DNA from 2 places in the Paenibacillus oryziterrae genome. Region 1 is predicted to be linked to the other one. Evidence: predicted binding sites of a transcription regulator. Region 1 holds the regulator's gene; the other holds the start of a gene.

Evidence for each region. Region 1 encodes NrdR, which represses ribonucleotide reductase genes. Its sites were predicted from a motif close to AACACNATATATNGTGTT; they were not measured.
Region 2: a site for NrdR is predicted at 6,194-6,211, ahead of ACAN55_RS15850 (adenosylcobalamin-dependent ribonucleoside-diphosphate reductase). Genes of this name have one in related genera too.

The regions. Positions count from the first base shown of each region.
Region 1 covers NZ_JBGJZO010000012.1:11,651-21,817, reverse strand. Annotated here, with positions in the region: gene ACAN55_RS14135 (fructose bisphosphate aldolase) at 1-810, shown strand, start outside; gene ACAN55_RS14130 (response regulator) at 883-1,539, opposite strand; gene ACAN55_RS14125 (sensor histidine kinase) at 1,539-2,699, opposite strand; gene ACAN55_RS14120 (CPBP family intramembrane glutamic endopeptidase) at 2,729-3,493, opposite strand; gene ACAN55_RS14115 (Crp/Fnr family transcriptional regulator) at 3,689-4,363, shown strand; gene ACAN55_RS14110 (YgaP family membrane protein) at 4,532-4,723, shown strand; tRNA gene ACAN55_RS14105 (tRNA-Ala) at 4,968-5,040, opposite strand; gene nrdR (transcriptional regulator NrdR) at 5,191-5,667, opposite strand; gene ACAN55_RS14095 (alpha/beta-type small acid-soluble spore protein) at 5,790-6,008, shown strand; gene ACAN55_RS14090 (lytic transglycosylase domain-containing protein) at 6,084-6,647, opposite strand; gene coaE (dephospho-CoA kinase) at 6,644-7,240, opposite strand; gene ytaF (sporulation membrane protein YtaF) at 7,250-7,939, opposite strand; gene mutM (DNA-formamidopyrimidine glycosylase) at 8,101-8,931, opposite strand; gene polA (DNA polymerase I) at 8,983-10,167, opposite strand, start outside.
Region 2 covers NZ_JBGJZO010000015.1:5,582-15,748, forward strand. Annotated here, with positions in the region: gene ACAN55_RS15820 (divergent polysaccharide deacetylase family protein) at 1-881, shown strand, start outside; gene ACAN55_RS15825 (N-acetylmuramoyl-L-alanine amidase family protein) at 868-1,617, opposite strand; gene ACAN55_RS15830 (YqzE family protein) at 1,782-1,976, shown strand; gene ACAN55_RS15835 (hypothetical protein) at 2,036-3,079, opposite strand; gene ACAN55_RS15840 (YqhG family protein) at 3,225-4,238, opposite strand; gene ACAN55_RS15845 (DEAD/DEAH box helicase) at 4,235-5,980, opposite strand; gene ACAN55_RS15850 (adenosylcobalamin-dependent ribonucleoside-diphosphate reductase) at 6,306-8,951, shown strand; gene ACAN55_RS15855 (Type 1 glutamine amidotransferase-like domain-containing protein) at 9,067-9,735, opposite strand; gene ACAN55_RS15860 (hypothetical protein) at 9,761-10,167, opposite strand, start outside.

The DNA of each region.
Region 1 (10,167 bases):
CCTAAGGCACTGCTGCAATATGGCATTCAGGAAGACCGCTATACCAGTGATGAAGAGATGTTTGAATTGGTGCACGAGATGAGAACGCGTATTATTAAAAGCCCTGCGTTTGATTCCAAGTACATTTTGGGTGCTATCTTATTTGAGAACACCATGGACCGTTCCATTGACGGGCAATTCACTGCCGATTATCTCTGGGAGCAGAAAGGGATCGTCCCCTTCTTAAAAGTGGATCAAGGACTGGCGGAGCCCGAAGACGGTGTTCAGTTGATGAAGCCTATCCCCGGTTTGGATAAGCTTTTGAAGCAAGCGGTATTCCGGAACATTTTCGGGACAAAAATGCGCTCGCTGATTAAGGAAGCCAACCCTGCCGGCATTCAAAAAGTCGTGGAGCAGCAGTTCACCTTCGCCAAGCGGATCGCTGAATTTGGTCTGGTACCGATTATTGAACCGGAGGTTGATATTCACAGCGCGGATAAAGCACAATCTGAGAAGATTCTGAAGGATTTGATTACCGCCCAACTATCTGCCCTTGATCCAGACATTAAGGTCATGCTTAAACTGTCGATACCAACGGAAGATAATTTCTATAGCGACTTAATTAACGATCCGCATGTGGTACGTGTTGTGGCTTTATCGGGCGGTTACACGCAATCGGAAGCCAATGAAAGGCTTGCCCGCAACCACGGCTTGATCGCCAGCTTCTCCCGCGCCCTGTCGCAAGGGCTCAGCGATCAGCAAACGGACGAAGAATTCAATGCGATGCTCACACAATCCACACAGGATATTTATGAGGTCTCGATTACGTAAGGGGCTAATCGAAAGACCCCGGGCTTAATAAGCTCGGGGTCTTGTTGTTGAGTTATTGGGTTAGATTCGCTTTCATGCGGAGAAATATTTCTTTAATAACAAGACCGCCTTCGCCCGGTCATTAGTTCCGATCTTTGCATAAATGTCACTTAAATAGTTCTTAACCGTTCCCTGAGTCAAAAATAGTTTATCGGCCATTTCCTTTGAGTTGTAGCCCTCGACTAGCAGCCGTGCAAGGTCAAGTTCTCTGGATGTCAGCTCAAGATCTCCGCCTGCTTTTTCAAACCGGCTGTTCTGGTTGCGGATATTAAGGGCAAGCTTATGCGCCACTTTGCCGGTCAGCAGCAAATTGCCGGATAGTGCTTCATCGATGGATTGAACAAGCTTCTCCCCATCGATGTCTTTAAGCAAATATCCAGAAGCTCCGTTGCTTAAAGCCTCGATGATATAGGCATCATCGTCGAATGTTGTTAAGATAATGATGATCACTTGAGGATAGAGCTCCTTAATAATTTCGGTAGCTTTTACCCCTCCCATACCCGGCATTCGGATGTCCATTAGAATAACATCTGGAACAACCGCGCGAAGCCTTTCAATCGCTTCTTCGCCGGATTGAGCGGTCTCGATAATCTCCATTTCCGAGCGTACCGTAATCAAAGTTTCAAGACCTTCCAACATAATTTTCTGGTCATCCACGAGCATGACGCTGATTTTGCGATTGCCACTCATTAACCATCCCCCTTTGCAACCGGCATCCGAACAAAAAGTGCAAACCCGTTTAATGGTTGGCTCTGCACTTCCAACTGACCCCCAATAGCCTCTATTCTCTCCTGCATCGATGTCAGTCCAAAGCCATAAATGACCGAATCACAGCCTCTTCCGTTGTCTTTTACCGTAATATGAATTGTATCTTGCTGCTCCAGAACTGATATTTCAATCGTACTCGGTTTGCCATGTCTTATCGCATTGGTTATCGATTCCGTGATGGAGTTGATTATGACATACTCCTGAAGGGAGATGAGACGGATAGCCGGCGCATAATGAAAAATAAAATGAACGCCCGTCTGCTTGGTCGTATCGGCCATGATCTTCTGTATTCCATCCTTAAGACTTAAACCGCCTAAAGTTCCGTCTGTTGACTTCAAGGTTCTGACGACCTGACGAATGTCGCCGAGTCCTAACTTCATCTGATCGCGAGCAACGATTATCTTTCGGCGAGCTTCCTCCGGCTTTGCATCAAAGAGTAGCCCCGCCCCCTCAAGAGCAACGATTGCTGTTGTTAACGTATGTCCCACGGTATCATGAACTTCTTCCGCAATACGGGTCCTCTCCTTAAACACCGCGAGCTCTTCTCTTGTTCTTGCTTCCTGAATCAGAGCTTCGTTTAATCTTTGATTGATGTCTCTTTGATTGAGCAGCAGCTTGGTACTCCAAATCGGAATAACCAGGCATGTATAGCTTAAAATATCGAAAACATTGCGCCACAAGTCTTTTCCATCTGCCGGCCACAATAAAAGGTAGGCTACAAAGCCGCCATAGGCAAAAGGTAATGCGTACCACGACTTGTAGTGCAAAAGAAGATCCGCAACAAAGAGGACAAATACGATATTCTCAATTTCCGTGCCGCTACGCAGGAATAAAAGAAACAGAAGAACAATTTCGATAATCGGGGAAACGGCTGCAATGGGGTGAAGATTGGGATGATTCAACACATATTTTGAATGTCTTAAGAAATAGAGCCCGATCAGGATCGCAACTACTACAAAGCCTTTGTATTGAGATAAAACAATATCAAGCAATAGCAAGCCCACATATGCAACAGCTAACCCATAGAAGAAAGCTCTCGATACTTTCGTATTGCTTAGTGTATGAACCGCTGAAATATTCATGAGATCACTCATCTCTTAAAAATGATACATTATATACAACCTAAAATGACAGCAGTAACACCTATAAGTAATGGAATGGCCTCTACGCCATGAATGAGGACAGCCGGCCAAAAGCTGCGGTATCTGGCATTTAAAAAGCCATAAAAAATCGAACCGACGATAAACAATGGAATTTCCGATATCTTATGAAGGTGATACGTCGCGAACAAAACCCCGTTTACAGCCCAATCCCATTTTCCAAAAGCCCCTTTCATCTTCGGTAACAGAATACCGCGAAAGAACAGCTCTTCCCCCAGTAAATAATTGAACAAACAACTGACCAACGCGATTCCAAGCAAATACCAATCACCGACAAATTCAGGAACCGCCAGATTCTCTATCAGGGTATACTCCTTGGGAGCCATGAACGGGAATATCCGATTGATCGTTTCTTCTATAAACGAGAACAAACCTGAGCTTTCAAAGAAAAACGCGTAAATAATGATGGGAATCGTGAATGAATAAGCCAGTTTATAGACCTTGAACGTTTTCGGATGAACCGGATGATTCAGCCACAGTCTTTCTTTAAGTGCGGCCCAGCTCCATTTGCCCATTTCTTTCTTCAAGAGGATGACAGATAGTACAAACTGCCAAACCATACCAACGATCATAAGAATCCAATAGAGAATACCCGGATGGATTTTGACAATTGGCACTAGAACCGGCAACAACACGAATCGAAAGAGGAACATTGGCAATGCAACCATAGCCCATAACCCTAATATTTTCCCAACACTGTATTGTTTATTTTCCATTTCGTGATGCAACCTCCCCACTCCTTCTAAAGCAAAGTGATTATCGGAAGTAAATATATATAAAAAGACCGTCATATGATAAGTGACGATCGTCATAAATGCCGTGTCTTTTGTGACTTTGTCACAGTCCTTATTCTCTGTATGTGGTAAAATGCAACTGCCGGACTATCCATTGGTACAAGGAGCTGAGATAAATTGAGTTCAACCGTATTTGAACACCTCTCCCGAATCGTTGACCTTTTCCCGTGCTTGTCCGAAATCAGTACACAGGATTGGAACCGGGACGGGATAGAGGTCATGAAGGTCGAAGCTAATCTGGTCATTGAAGAAGGCCAGTTTCTCGAATATGCAGTATTGGTGCTGGAGGGAACAGTACGCATGTTCAAAATCAGTGCCAGTGGCAGGGAAATCACCCTGTACCGCATCCATGGCGGGGAGTGCTGTCCGCTGATGACTACAAGTATATTAGGGGAAAGTGAATATGAAGCTTCGGCCAGCGTGGAGGAAGGCGGGCTGGCCCTGCTGATTCCGGTGAGTATTTTTCGTGAATGGACAGACCGTTACCAGGGCTTCCGCCAGTTTATATTTAAATCTTTTGCGAACAGAATCATCCTCATGTCTAACCTGCTGGACAGTATCAACTTCAAATCCATCCGTGGACGGATCGCCGAATATTTGATACAGCATAGCCAATACAGTGGAGACCAGCTGAATATCACCCATGATACTTTGTCCGTGGAGCTTGGAACGGCGCGGGAAGTGATTAGCAGGACACTCAAACAGCTGGAAAAAGAAGGTCTGATCAAGCTTTCCAGAGGGCAAATCCTACTACTTAGCCGGGAAGGCATAGAGCTGTATCAGGAACTCTGATTCTATAAGTAAACCCAACAAACCAAACGTCTGGCTTTCGCCAGGCGTTTTTATTTTGAACTCTTGCCTTCTTTTTATTTCTGTGTGACAAAGTTACGGTTCTTCTTCTAAGTAATTGGTAAGATCAGTCCTGTAGACACAACCACAATGAAACGGAGGAATAAAACAATGAAAAATGTAGGTGGAACGGATCGTGCTTTGAGAATTATTGCAGGGGTGGCACTCTTGTCACTATTCTTTTTTCTCCCAGGTTACTGGAAACTTTTCGGCTTGACAGCTCTTCCTTTCCTGGTTACCGGCTTAACACAGCGCTGTGGAATCAATAAGTTGCTTGGCCGGAATACCTGCAGAATCAACTGATAATGCTGCCCGACTGGTCCAACTGAAACACCCATATCAAAGGAGGCCGTAGGGGATGTTGAAATTCTGATTCAACTTGCTGACGAGACTCACGCAACGTTGACAACCTTAGCGGTAGAATTCAACGCCGTTCTCGTCCGCTTCCGGCTTCCTGCGTGCGGGACTAACCCCTTCGCCCAGGGTTCTCCTCAGCCCTATGGCTCAAAATAAAAAGCGTTGACCCTAAGGTCAACGCTTTAATTTATGGAGCCTAGGGGGATCGAACCCCTGACCTCATCGCTGCCAGCGATGCGCTCTCCCAGCTGAGCTAAGGCCCCAAATGGATTACTTATGTATGTGCTTCTGAACTCTGCATTTACCTTCAAGTTCTTTAGGCGACTTCTATATAATATAAAATATCGGAATCAGTGTCAACACCTATTTTTATACCAGAAATCGCCTAATTGCATAAGTAAATACCCGCGGTGTTACAGGCCGCCCATCTCCGACGTGCTTTTGGAGAGCAGTCCTTTCAGCTCCTTCATGAACATGTTAATGTCCTTGAATTGACGGTATACGGATGCGAACCGGACATAAGCCACTTCGTCAACCGGATAAAGCTGCTCCATGACCAACTCACCGATCTGCTGGCTCTCCACCTCCGCTACGGCGATGCCGCGCAGGGATTTCTCTACTTCAGAGACAATGACCTCCAGGCGCTCCACCGATACAGGGCGTTTCTCACAAGCGCGGATTAGGCCTCGCAGGATTTTGTCGCGGCTGAATTCTTCGCGGCTGCCATCCTTTTTAATCACAATAAGAGGAGTCTCCTCGATCATCTCAAACGTTGTAAACCGCTTGGTACAGCGCTCGCATTCGCGTCTGCGGCGGATCGATTTATTCTCGTTGGCTGGGCGGGAGTCCAGTACCTTGGTATTCGTGTGATCGCAGTACGGGCATTTCATAAACGCATTCACTTCCTTTGGCTAATTCATTCTATTTTCCATAAAACACCGTTAATTTATTGTTATGAATATGACAGCTCCGGCACATAATACAGTTACCAACCGATAGGAGGTGAACAGCAATGAGCCAAAATAATAGCTCCAACAACCTTGTAGCACCTAGATCAAGTGCGGCTCTGGAACAACTGAAATATGAAGTTGCTCAAGAGCTAGGAATTACGCTTTCCCCGGATGGTTACCAAGGCAATAAAACTTCTTATGAAAATGGTTCGATCGGGGGTTACATCACTAAACGTCTCGTAACCCTGGCTGAACAACAACTGGCAGGTCAATTCAAATAACCTGTCCTGAATAAAGCTTGTTGAATGAAGTATTAAGCGGCTTTCGAGCCGTTTAGTACTTCTTTTTCAATGAGTTTAGAACTCACTGTAGATGTCCTGATACTGCTCGTAATAGTACATAACCCGCTGTACATAATGTCTGGTCTCACCAATGGGTATGTTGCTGACGGTTTCTTCCGTGCCATCCCAGTCCCCCCGCTCCAGCCAACGCTGAACGTTGCCGGGACCGGCATTATAGGCAGCGATTACCGCAGTGCGATTACCGTCAAACTGTCGGGACAGCGAATGCAGATACCACGTGCCCAGCTCAATATTAGCTGAGGGTTCATGCTTGAGACGCTCCAGTGAGACATCAGGGAGCTTGGCCTTCTGCAGTGCCCAATTAGCCGTATCCGGCATAAGCTGCATAAGACCGAGTGCTCCCTTGCTGGATTCGCGTCCGGTTTTATAATTGGTCTCCACTTTAATGATCGCGGCTACCAGAAAAGGGTCCATCTCATAGGTGAGGCTGTGTTTGCGGATCTCGTCCTTATAATAAATCGGATAGAACCAGGACATCCAGTTCGTGCTTAAGAATAAAATAGCGGTGAAACCGATGAATAAGAGCAGCAGCACTCTTTTTTTTCGCAGCCAATTCATAATAACCCCAGCCTGTCCCAAAGAGCGGCAACCTGAGCTTCCGTATCATCAAGGTTACCACTGTTGTCGATGACATAAGTGGCCTTGCTGCGCTTCTGCTCAATGTCCATTTGCGAGTTCAAGCGATCCTCTGCCTGCTCCCGTGTGAGTCCGTTGCGCACCATCAGACGCTCCAACTGAACCTCGCGGGGAACATAGACTACGAGTATATCCTCGAACATTCCCTGCAGATTCGATTCGAACAACAGTGGAATATCGGCAATAACGAGTCCTTCCGGCTCCAATTGGTCCAGCTCCTGCATTTGTCTGCGGATCTCCTGACGGATTGCAGGATGCGTCAGATCGTTCAACAGTTGTCTGGCCTCCGGGTCCTTAAAGACGATTTCTCCCAATCTGGCCCGGTTCAGTGTACCATCCGGTGACAGGATACCAGGTCCGAAATGCCGCACGGTAGCGGCCAGCACCTGGTGTCCGGGGAGCATCACGTCTCTGGCGATGATATCGGCATCTACCAGCCTTGCCCCCTTGTTAACTAACAGCGCGGACACCGTGCTTTTTCCGGATGCAATCCCTCCGGTTAAGCCTATAATCATGTTTTCACCTCATAACAGCTTCATTATACCCATTAAAATTAACATTAACGCAGGCAGCACAGCGGCATGCTTCATCCAGTAGCTTCCGGCGAACCGGAACCCCGTTCTCATCCCCATCACCAGAAAACTTCCACTAAACAAAGCAATAGCCAGTGCGGTCCATATCGGATTGAATCCTAGTAGTGCAGCGCCCAGTCCGGCGCCAAACGCATCCAGGGAAAGAGCAATACCAAGTATCATCGCTTCCGCCGAAGAAATACTGCCGGAATCGTCCATATCTGCCGAAGAAGGCGTGCGAAGAATCTGGATTACGATACCCAACTGCCGCAGCTCCAAAGAATACACTGCCGGCTTCTCCACTTCTTCAGCACCGGCGGGCGGCAAATCCACCACAGTGGAGACCACATTTCCGTTAGTCTCCTTCTCCTTCTGCATCAGCATCTGCACGAGCGACCAGCACCCCATCAAGACGAGAATAACCGCTCCAACCTCAGAAGCGGCATGTGGGGATACGACCCTAGCGAGCAATACGCCAACCTGCATGGAAACTCCAATAACCACACCCGAGCAGATTGAGATGATCAGAATGGATAGCAGAGGTATCTTCATCTTACGCAAACCATATGTAACACCAACACCAAACCCATCCAGACTCAGGGCAAACGCCAAGAGCAGCAATGAAAAAAGGGGGCTGAGCACCCGTAATCCCTCCCGTGAAGAACCGGCGGCTGCCGGAATTGCAGTAGCCGCGTTCGCTGTATTCAGCATTCTTCACCCAGTATATGGGCGGGACAGATTGTGGGTGCCAACCAAATAAAACCTGAAACAATCACCAGTTAGACAACAGGGCTGCAACTGAGTTACCCCTGCGGCTGGCAGCTTGGACAATAGTGGGTTCCGCGTCCGCCAACAACTGTCTTCTCGATCATTGTTCCGCATACGGAGCACGGCTGGTCTTTGCGGCCATAAATCAGCAGCTGCTGCTGATACGTACCGCTCTCTCCCTGGCCGTTCACATACGACTTAATGGAGGAGCCGCCGGCGTTCACTGCTTCCGACAGGGTCCCGACAATCGCATGGTGGAGACGATCCAGCTGTTCTCCCGTCAGCGACTTGGCGCTGGTCTCGGGGTGTATCCCTGCCCGGTGCAGCGACTCATCTACATAGATATTGCCGATGCCCACCACATATTCCTGATTCAGCAGCAAGGGCTTAATTTTGGTGTTTTTAGCCGCAACAATCTGCTTGAATTTCTCCGGCGTGAAAGTCTTGTCCAGCGGTTCAATACCCAGTTTCTTCAGCGGAGGGAGCATTAAATCCTCACCAGGAAGGAATAAATGCATGGTCCCGAACTGGCGTACATCGTTGTAGCGCAGCTCTGTACCGTCCGTGAAATGAAAAATTACATGTGTATGCTTGTCCAAAGGGTCCCCGCTGCTGTACAGACCGTACCGTCCCTCCATCCGCAGATGGGAGACCAGTACCAGTCCGTCCAGCACAATACGAAGAAACTTTCCTCTCCGCTCGACGCTCTCCACGGTATGGCCTGCAAGCCAAGCAGCGAAAGCAGCAGTGTCGTCCGGCCGCTGGATGATGCGCGCGAGCCTTACGGTTACGTTCTCTATCTTCTTACCTTTTATTAGTGCATTCAAGGTTCTCTTAACGGTCTCTACTTCCGGTAATTCCGGCATGATGTCTTCACCTCTACTTCATTATAGCGGATATGGACAACGTACGGGGAGCTATTTCGCCTCATACCAGTTACTGCCAAAACTTACCTCTGCCTTGAGTGGAACAGACAACTGAAGTGCTCCTCCCATAACCTCCGGAAGCAGTGTCTTCATCAGTTCCAGCTCATCCTCCGGTACCTCGAACACCAGCTCATCGTGTACCTGCAGCAGCATGCGGCTTCTCAGCTTACGTTCGTACAAGGCCTTGTCCATATGCACCATAGCCAGTTTGATAATGTCGGCAGCGGTTCCCTGGATCGGGGTATTCATCGCTGTCCGTTCGGCAAAAGAGCGGATGTTGAAGTTGCTGGCATTAATATCCGGAAGATAGCGGCGGCGTTCCAGCAAGGTGGTCACATAGCCGTTTTTTCTGGCTTCGCGCACAATGTCGTCCATGTATCTCCGCACTCCCTGGAAGATTTCGAAGTACTGCTCTATGAAATGAGCCGCTTCCTTCCGCGGAATGTTCAGGTTCTGGGACAAGCCGTAATCGCTGATGCCGTAGACAATCCCGAAGTTTACCGCCTTGGCGGAACGCCGCATATTGCTGTCTACCTGATCGGCAGTAACTCCGAATACATCCATGGCTGTTTTGGTATGAATGTCCATATCATGCAGGAAAGCATCCTTCAGCCGTTCATCGTTCGAAATATGGGCCAGCACGCGAAGCTCGATCTGCGAATAGTCTGCCGCCAGAATCGACCAGCCCGGCTCAGACGGCACAAAGACTTTACGGAGCTTGCGTCCTTCTTCCAGGCGAATCGGAATGTTCTGCAGGTTAGGATACTGGCTGCTGAGCCGTCCTGTCGCAGCGATCGTCTGCCGGTAAAAAGTATGCACCTTGCCCGTCATCGGGGAGATCTCTTTCAGCAAGCCTTCCACATACGTGGACTGCAGCTTGGCGATCGTACGGTACTGCAGAATCAGCCGCACGACATCATGATAAGGTGCCAGCTTCTCCAGCACCTCGGCGTCGGTGGAATAGCCGGTCTTGGTCTTTTTAACAACAGGTAGACCCAGCTTCACAAACAGGATTTCCCCCAGCTGCTTCGGTGAATTCAGATTAAACTCTGTTCCGCATATCTCATATATCTCAGCTACCAGGCGTGAGATCTGTGCTTCGAATTCCTTGCCAAGCTCCTGCAGGTCTTCCTTGTTAACGGCAATCCCTTGCTTCTCCATATCGGCAAGTATACG
Region 2 (10,167 bases), on a different contig from region 1:
TACAAAGGGCGGCTATCTGTTGCATGGGAATGATCGCTCTGTTGATGGCATCCGTATCACCAGTTACGGGAGTAAGCGAGGCGGAGGGGGTTAATACTGTCAGCCCACAGGCATCTAAAGGAGACAAGCAGCCCCCGGATAATGAACGTGTAACGGTAGATAAGGCACATTCCCCACGAAGCCGGGTCGCTGTAATCATTGACGACTTTGGCAATGGCATGCGGGGTACGGATGAAATGTTCAAACTTCCGGTTAAGCTCACGGTAGCCGTTATGCCGTTTCTGTCCACAACCAAGGAGGATGCAATTCGAGCACACAAACGCGGAGACGACGTGCTGCTGCATCTTCCGATGGAGCCGCGCCACGGCAAACCTGAATGGCTGGGTCCGGGGGCGGTATTGTCGCAGATGAGTGATGATGAAGTACGCAAGAGGGTGGAGGCAGCCTTGGATGATGTTCCATATGCTATCGGTATTAATAATCATATGGGCTCGAAGGTCACCAGTGATGAACGAGTGATGGATATTGTGTTATCGGTCTGTAAGGAACGGGGATTGTTTTTTGTGGATAGTAAGACGAGTTACCGCTCTGTGGTAGGCAAGTTGTCTGCTCAGAAGGGACTGCCGCGCGTGGAGAATCAAGTCTTTCTTGATGATAATCACACCGCGGGTCATGTACTAAAACAAATGCACCTTGTTCATGAAAAAGCAATGAAATCCCGCTACTGCATCACGATCGGTCATGTCGGCATTCAAGGCAAAGAGACTGCCGCCGGAATCCGCGGCGGCATTAATGAAATGAAAGACAGTGTTGAATTTGTGGGAATTTCTGATCTCCTCAAAGAAGAATTGAAATGGAAGGCGGATCCTACACTTCCGTAAGATATACTCTAATGCCTCTGGAGATCGCCTCGGCTATTGCCTGTTGTCCGAACGGTGAGCATAACTTGGCCCGGTCCGCCGGACTGCTGATAAATCCCGCCTCGACGATTACTGTTGGGGCGGTTATTGTATTGAGCAGATAAAAGGGTTTGCCGGGTTTGACTTCGCCTTTTACACCATACAGACCATTTAGTTCACCTTGAATTGCCTTAGCGAGCATGAAGCTACGCCCTTCCTTTTGGCGGTACAATACGATCGGCCCGTGCGGTGAAGATGAGGGCGCCCAGTTCACATGAATGCTGACGACAACCGTTGTCGGCAGAGTTTCTGCGAGTTCTTTACGCTGGGCAAGATCGCGCATATGGCGTGAAGAGCTGCGCAGCCAGCGGTTATCATCACTAGGCGCATAGTCTCCGAAGCGGTTTAGAACTGTGTTGAAGCCGTCACTGCGCAGCAGAAGGTACAGCTTGCGGGAAATATCAAGCGTCAGGTCCTTTTCCAGCAATGTACCGTAAGAGGTGCCGCCATCAATGCCGCCATGTCCGGCATCGATAAGGATCACACGTTGTCCCTGCCCCAGTATAGTATGGGGTGCATGGGGTATGCTTACTTCCTTTAAAGCGGCTCCATTAACACTTGGTGTGAAGCTCATATAGGCCAGCATTCCGGACGTAATACATAGAAAGCTCAAGCATCTTAGAGGAATATGCTTTCGCCATATTTCTTTTATCTTCACATGCAACGCCTCCTGTATCGGTGATATTTTGTTAGCGTGTGTGAATGTGGTTTAAAGTATACAAACTAGAGGTGTTTGTTTAGATAGAGGCCAATTGGTGCAGACTAATTACATGGAAATCGGGAACTGAAGTTTGAAGTAAAGACTCGATTGGAGGTGGGGATATGGCTTCGGGTGGAGATGAACTTGTGAAGTATATAACGGAGAAAGTTGTAGTGTATATAGAGAGTCCGCGTGACCAGCGAAAGCGTGACGAGGTACCAAGACAACCCTGGTCCCAAAAATGGTTCGGTATGATGCCTCTCGGGATCTCAATCTGGCGGAGTAAATGGAGCCGGAACAAGAAGGATTCACTTTAGAATTGCAAATAACCCTCCACTGCCTTACAGGATGGAGGGTTATTTGAGTTGTCTGATGTTTAATTAAAATCCTCTATGTTGTTCTTGTCTGAAGATGGTGCTGCGTGCAGCGAGCCTTTCTTCTGCAGTAGAGAAAGAGGCAGGAAGCGATTGCCCTGCGGTCCTGCGGCTGCATAGGCAATTACCTTTGTTTGACTTTGTGCTGACTTCAGTCCCTGGGCATCCCCTGGTGTGACCCATAATTGATAACCTGTGAGTGTCAACGGGGCACCAAAGTCTTCGTTAGCCGCTGAAGACTTGAATACAAATCGTCCAACGTGCTGCAGTAGCGCCGGATACAGCTCATCCTTAATTAACGGCTGCTTAGGGCTTGTCAGCCACAGCAGATTATCATAAGGATCTGAGGAGATTCCACTCCGATAAGCCGCTTGTGGCATGGACAGGTTCTGTATTGGCGCGATTTCAGTTTCTTTGTCCGCACTGTGGAGCATGAGTTCCACTTTGCTGGTATTCCATGGTAACACTTCAGGCAGAGCGGCGTTCATATATACTTTTTTACCTTTTATTACCACTTCCCATAGTGGAAGCAGCGGTAAATATAGAGGTGTCAGTTCAATAGATCCTGAATAATTGGATGTTATTATTCCTGACTGCACCAGAGTCTGGCGCAGATCGGTCAGGCTGTATGGAAGTCCCTCATTACCAGCCCCGTATTCGCTAACAACATATCCCCCGTCTTCTTTTGCGGCAATAATGAGATAGCCTATCCGCTGTTCTCCCTTCATAACATTAACAAGCCAGCCATGAGTGCCTGGACCAAGAGGGTAATAACGGCCTTCAGCACCATTCCAGTTCTTGAATAGAGAATCTTTGGACAACTTCTCCATTGTAAGTCTGACAAAGCTCTCAAGGGTGTCCGGAGCAGCCGATGCTCGCAGCTCTAATCCGGTAGTAGCAACTTTGGGAATTAGTGGGGAGGCACCAGTTGCGTCCAGTCTGGATGGAAAACCTAACCCGGAAACAGCAATCACCAGACCAAGAAGCAGAAGGGGCAATATTTTTCGCCCGTTACCGGCCCTCTTCTGTCGAGTCCTTATTGTCATTTCAGACATTCACCTCACATTTATTTCTCACATATATTGTATGGGACAAGCGCCAAAAAGGGTGTTGCTTGCTGTCGCGCTTCTCCCATGTGTTTCTCTTGTTATTTTGCCTGCTTTTAGCGAGCGGGGTCAGATCTTACGTATTTCATGTGCTTCGCAGATGGAATAAACCGTAGGTCACTGCAGAAACTGTAATTCTGGGTTCGTATTGCCAGATGGTTTCGTTGCGGCGTCTGGTGTACTGCTCCTGTACGAGCTGACGTTTCTCTTCATCGGGTTCTTTCAGAAGATCCTCATAATACACGTCGATAATGGCCAGCTCTAACTGTAGGCGTTCCCGTGCTTCCTCAGCCCAGGAGAAATCCATTTCGGAAAGGCGGGAGGTCAGGTGTTCTTCCAGCTTGTCTGTACCTGTTGTGAGCGAGAACTGATAGGGCTGAATGTGCACGTTCTCCGGCAGACGGGGGGTAAGCTGTAAGGTATCTGCTCCGATTCTACCTGAGAAATCCTCGATGATTGCCCCGCTGGCGAGCGATATCCCGAGAAAGTTCAACTGCTCACATTTCAAGTCACAGCTCATCTCGACCTTAAAGCATACACCCAGCCATGGTTCATAAGATGCGGAGAATAAGGTGTTTCGCTGCCGGCTTGCAGGGACCTCGAAGAGATGGAGACATTTGCCCTCTTCCCGCGCAGCCGACCAGATTTGCCGCAGCCGTCTGCTTCCATAGGTCACATCCTCCCGGCGGACGAGGCCCGGGCCGATCCTGGGAACCATAGGGGTAACGCCAAAATAACGTGCCAGAATGCCATCCTGCGGATTCGGCAGGGCTCCGGGCAGAGAGACATTAGGTGATGAAACATTGGGTGATGCGCCAGCAGGTGGCGCCAGCACCGCTGAATCCGTCGGTTGCCGTATCCGGGCAGCGGGATCGTCATATTGCTCCGGATCAAATACAAAAGTAAATGACAACGTCTCGGGTTCCACTCCGGTCCGCTCTACAAATCCCCAATAATAAGGACGATCCGTCAGCATGCGGTCCGCACGCGGTGACAGCTTCACCGTTACATGATGAGGGGATTGCTCCAGTATGGTGCTCTCGGTAGCTTCAAGATAATCCACTACTTGCGTGCGGATTTCTTGCAGGGATAAGGTCATGACGAAATATCACTCTCCCGTTGTATGCCTTCGGTTAGCTCACTCAGAGACTGACCGATGTCATCGACTCTGCTGCGGAGCTCTTCATCACTACTTGCTTCCAAAATGATTTTATAGAGGCTTTTCTCCAGAGATTCCTTTTTCTCGAATTTCTCCAGAATGACATCCAGTCCGCCAATGACCATTTCGAACATGTTGATCTTCTCGTGCAGCAGATGCAGGATATGTTCCTCAATGGTGCCCAGGGTGGACAGATTTGTGATGATGACATCATTCTCCTGACCCAGCCTGTGTACGCGTCCGATCCGCTGCTCTACCCGCATGGGGTTCCAGGGCAGATCGAAATTGATCATATGGTGGCAAAATTGCAGGTTGATGCCCTCACCGCCTGCTTCTGTCGCTATCATTACCTGTGCACGACCGCGGAATAAATCCATCATCCAGTCTTTTTTGCCCCGATTCATTCCGCCGGAATATGGCACGCTCTGTAGTCCATGCTCCCGGAAGAAATTCATTAAATACTCCTGGGTCGCGCGGTATTCGGTAAAGACGATTACCTTCTCATTGAGCTCTTTAATAAGTGATAGTGCTGTCTCGGCTTTAGTATTGGTTTTAACGGTCCGGATCAGCTGTAACAGCTCAAACATCCGCTCCCGTTTGGGCGAATCCTCCGGCAGCTTTTTCATCAGATTGACCAGTGTTACAAATACGGCATCCCGGCTGCTACAGACCTCGCGTTGCAGGGTAACGAGAGATAGCATACTGGTGAGATTGCCGCCGGATTCCTGATATTGGTCTTTGACAAAAGAAGTGACGGCATCATATAATACCTTTTCCTCTGAAGAAAGCGTGAGCGGGATATTACGGACCTTTCGTTTGGTGAATACCATCTCGCCTTCGCCGCGCCGGTTGCGGATCATGACCTTGGACAAAGCGCCTTTAAGCTGCTCTTCATTCTTAGGAACCCGTTTATCCACAACAAAGTTCGCGGCGAAATCGTTTTGATTCCCGAGTTGCCCCGGCTTCAGCAGCGTAATCAGATTAAACAGCTCCCCAAGATCATTCTGGACTGGCGTTGCGGTCAGCAGCAGGCAGTATTTTTTGCGAAGCTGTTGGACAAACACATAGTTCGTGGTCTTCTTATTCTTCAGCTTGTGTGCTTCATCGATAATGAGCATGTCGTATTCATTGCCAAGCAGCATCTCCTTGTGCGGATCGCGTTTAGCCGTATCCATAGATGCCACAACGATGTCGCTTTCCCAGGAATAAGCCTTTTTCTGGGCAATGGCGGAGATTCCAAATTTGGAGTTCAACTCGCGTACCCACTGCAGCACGAGAGATGCTGGGACTAGGATCAGAACCTTGGAGACCAGTCCGCGCACAAGATACTCTTTTAGAATCAGCCCTGCTTCAATGGTCTTGCCGAGCCCAACCTCATCTGCCAGAATAGCCCTGCCCGACATTTCGAACAGCACCTTATGCGCGGTATCAATCTGGTGGGGGAGCGGAGAGAGGCCTTGGAGATGCTTCATGCACTGAAGCTCGGAGAAGCTTGTGACAAGCGCGGACCGTTCACCCTCAATAGCAAGGCGTGATAGTCTTAAATCTCCCCAGGGCCCGCCTTTATTCAGCCTGGACTCCAAATCCTCAAGCCAACTGCGGTCAAAAGATAGCGGAACGGGTAATATAGGGGCTGGATTCCCAGCGTTTCGGGGTGGAGAATTACGGAATAATTGCGTCATGCAAGGGCCACCTCCAGTGCTTGAGTACATACCAATACGTAGAAGTAGTATGCGCGAAAACGAGAGGATTCATAACTTAACTTTTCTTTTAATCTAATAAAAAAGGAAGTAAGAGTGAGAAAAAGGGAGAAGAATTAATGATATTTGGGCAGGATGGCCCTATTCTTCAAAAACACCTGTGATACAATATGTGGTATAGTTTAAAGGCTGATGTATACAATATATTGTGACAAATGTTCAAAAACTTGATTTGAAACGTGGTTTTTAGGGTTATTTGTTATTGACAAGAGAGAAGCGTTAATTACAATCGCGGGAGGTTATTTGATTGAGTACAGTAGAACGGAAGCAGCGCCTCGAGGGCCTGAGTGAGAAAATATTCCTGGACCGTTATGCCTGGAAAGATGCGGACAGCAACAATGCCAAGGTAGGCGATGTGGTTCTCGTACTGACCAAGGATGATCCTAAATTTCCGACTAAGGAAGTCGGCGAGATTGTAGAGCGGAACGGCCGGATCGTAACAGTAAAAACACGTCGCGGCGAGTACGTGCAGTCTGATGTCGAGAAACTTACGCTTAATATAGAAAAAACACCTGAGGAAATGTGGGACCGCTTGGCGGCTGCCATGGCTTCGGTGGAAAAAACTCCTGAGCTACAAGAGGAGTGGACGGGTAAATTCCGCAGCATCCTGGATGACTGGAAGCTCGTGCCGGGGGGACGGATTGCAGCAGGTGCCGGAGCCAGTGAAGAGCTTACACTGTTCAACTGTTATGTAGTACCTTCTCCTAAAGACAGCCGTGGCGGCATCATGAAGACCTTGTCTGAAATGACCGAGATTATGGCTCGCGGCGGCGGTGTAGGAATTAACCTGTCGTCGCTGCGTCCACGCCGTGCGATTGTTCGCGGGGTTAACGGTTCTTCCAGCGGCTCCGTATCATGGGGCGGATTGTTCAGTTATACGACCGGACTCATCGAGCAAGGCGGCAGCCGCCGCGGTGCTTTGATGCTGATGATTAACGACTGGCATCCGGACGTGGTGGACTTCATTACCGTGAAGCAGACCATGGGACAAGTAACCAACGCGAACTTGTCCGTTTGCGTAAGCAACAGCTTTATGAAGGCGGTCAAAGAGGATCTGGATTGGGATCTCGTATTCCCGGATACTACAGACCCGGATTACAATGAGCTCTGGGACGGAGATCTCGATAAGTGGAAGGCCGATGGCCGGAGTGTGATCCACTATCGTACGGTAAAAGCCCGCGACGTGTGGCACACCATCATCGAATCGGCATGGAAATCGGCTGAGCCGGGTGTCGTATTTATGGAATACTACAACCAAATGTCCAATAGCTGGTACTTCAACCCGATTATCTGCACGAATCCTTGTGGTGAGCAAGGTCTGCCGGGCTGGGGTGTCTGCAATCTGTCGGCTATCAATCTCTCCAAATTCTATGACGAGCAGAATCATGATGTGGATTGGGCAGAGCTGGCAACAACGACGCGGTATTCCGTTCGTTTCCTTGACAATGTTATCGATAAGACGCCTTACCACTTCCCGGAAAATGAAGCTAATCAAAAGCTGGAGCGCCGTGTAGGTCTCGGTACGATGGGACTTGCTGAGCTGATGATCAAGCTGAATATCCGTTACGGCAGCCCGGAATCCCTGGAGTTCTTGGACAAGCTGTACGGGTTTATGGCCCGTGAGGCTTATCTGGCTTCTTCCGAAATTGCCGGTGAGAAGGGTTCCTTCAAAGCTTTCGATACCGAGAAATATATGCTGAGCGGATTCATGAAGAATATTGTTGATGTATATCCGGAAGTCGGAGAATCCATCCGCAAGCACGGAATGCGCAACGTTACCGTTATTACCCAAGCACCTACAGGCAGTACGGGAACAATGGTGGGAACCTCCACCGGTATTGAGCCTTACTTCGCTTTCAAATATTATCGTCAAAGCCGTCTCGGCTTCGATGAGCAGTTCGTGCCAATTGCCCAGGAGTGGCTGGAAGCCCATCCGGGTGAAGAATTGCCAGAGTATTTCGTAACTTCAATGGATTTGTCAGCTAAGGATCACATCCGTGCGCAAGCCGCCATTCAGCGCTGGGTGGACAGTTCCATCTCTAAAACAGCGAACTGCCCTTCCGACTTTACTGTGGAAGAAACTGCAGAGCTGTATGAAATGGCCTTTGATCTGGGCTGCAAAGGTGTAACCATCTACCGTGACGGCAGCCGTGACGTACAGGTTCTGCAGACCGATAATAAGGAAGAGAAGAAGGACGCACCCGCCCAGGAAACGGCGGCGGTTGAAGCTATCGAAACAGCTGCTCCGGCAGTGGCTGACACTTCCGTTGCAGCCGCACCAGCACCGCAAGCAGGCTCGAATGTGCTGGATAAACAATACAAGAAACGTCCGCAGATTCTGCGCGGCGCAACCTATAAGATTAACACGCCATTCGGCATGGCTTATATCACGATCAATGATCTGGACGGCACTCCGGCCGAAATCTTCCTGAACGTAGGTAAAGCCGGTTCTGACGTATTCGCCATGGCGGAAGCCCTGGGCCGTGTCTGCTCGTTGTTCCTGCGCTACGGGGATCACGGCGAGAAGGTCGAACTCCTGATCAAACACCTCAAAGGCATCGGCGGCTCCGGCGCCATCGGCTTCGGCGCGAATCGCGTAGAATCTATCGCGGACGCAGTAGCGAAAGCCTTGGAAACTCATGTCCTGAACAATGCGCAGGATGACCATGTTCCTGCTCCAATCGCAGCTACACTGGAGCTTGAGGATTTCAATGATGCGTTGAATGCTGAACTGAAGGCCAGCCTGCCGGCTGCTGACAGTCACGTTGGTCATGGCGCACACAGCCATGCGAAAGCTTCCCGCGACCTCTGCCCATCCTGCGGCAGTGCCTCGCTGGTGAACATTGAAGGATGTAAGACTTGTAGCAACTGCGGATATAGCCGCTGTGGATAATAATTAAGGGAGCCCATGGGGCTCCCTTAATTTGTGATGGATCATGAAAACTGCGAAATTATATGCAAAAGAAAGCAGTGCCTATAATTAATTGAATTGGTGGACAAAACCCTAATTAGAGCGTCTCAACCAATTTCTGAATCTTAGAGTGGGAAATTAAATATATAGGACCCATTGTGTCTATTTTGCCGTCCTTTACACGCATAGCGCTCTCCTGTTCTGCTGCATAAACATCAATCTCTTCAGACAAGGGGAATAGGTAGCCTTGAACAAACGTGGCGTAGTCGCGTTTAGCATGAGATTCATAGGCAAAATGATTAATGCCAATACCATCATAAATAGTACTTGTTTCGACTTCATAGCTAGTGTTTTTCAAGCTTAACCATTTTGCAGCCATATTTATAGCACCGGCGCTGGCACCCATTATAACGGCATTGCTATTCTTAATAACATCTGATAATTCATATTCCGCCAAAAAATCGTTCTGCAAAACAGGATCTCCACCGCATAAAAAAATGACAGAAGCGTTGTGAATGAATCGCTGGGCCTCTTCCTTTTGAATTCGGTAATCAATGAAATGATATTCATCAAAAATAATGTTAGCCTCTGTTAACCATGTTGCTTCAGAAACATCATCAATGTTAATTTGCTTACCTTTATAACCAGACGGTTGAGCGCTAATCAGAACTAGTGATTTTCTATCTTTTATATCCTCATGCAACCATTGGACCAGCTTCTCTGGAAAAAAATCATTAAACCAACTGAGATAGTAGTGAGTACTCAAACTTAATTACCTCCATATGTATTATTTATTCAACCATTTCGCTTACATTCCCTAGTACACTTTCATAATGCTCAATATAATTATTCAAATGAAATTTCTTGAAATATGCCTTCATTAATTTATCAGCAATAAAAAGTGCATTATCTCTAGTATCAGCATTTCCGGTTATTAATGTGGGGTGCTCTTGATTGCGAACTTCTATTGTGATTGTTCTGAAATCTGAATCGGCAAACAGTCCACCATAAAGCTCATTGTAAGTTATCATACTCATAGGATCGACCGTTGGATCAGAAGAGTTCCTAGAAACGAATGTATTAAAATCCATATGATAAGACATAAGACCGTCACCGCTTTTATGAAGTAACATATTAAGTTCTGTTCCGTTTTGAGCATCATTTGGCGCGCCATCACCAGTAATTTCTTCAGTTCCAA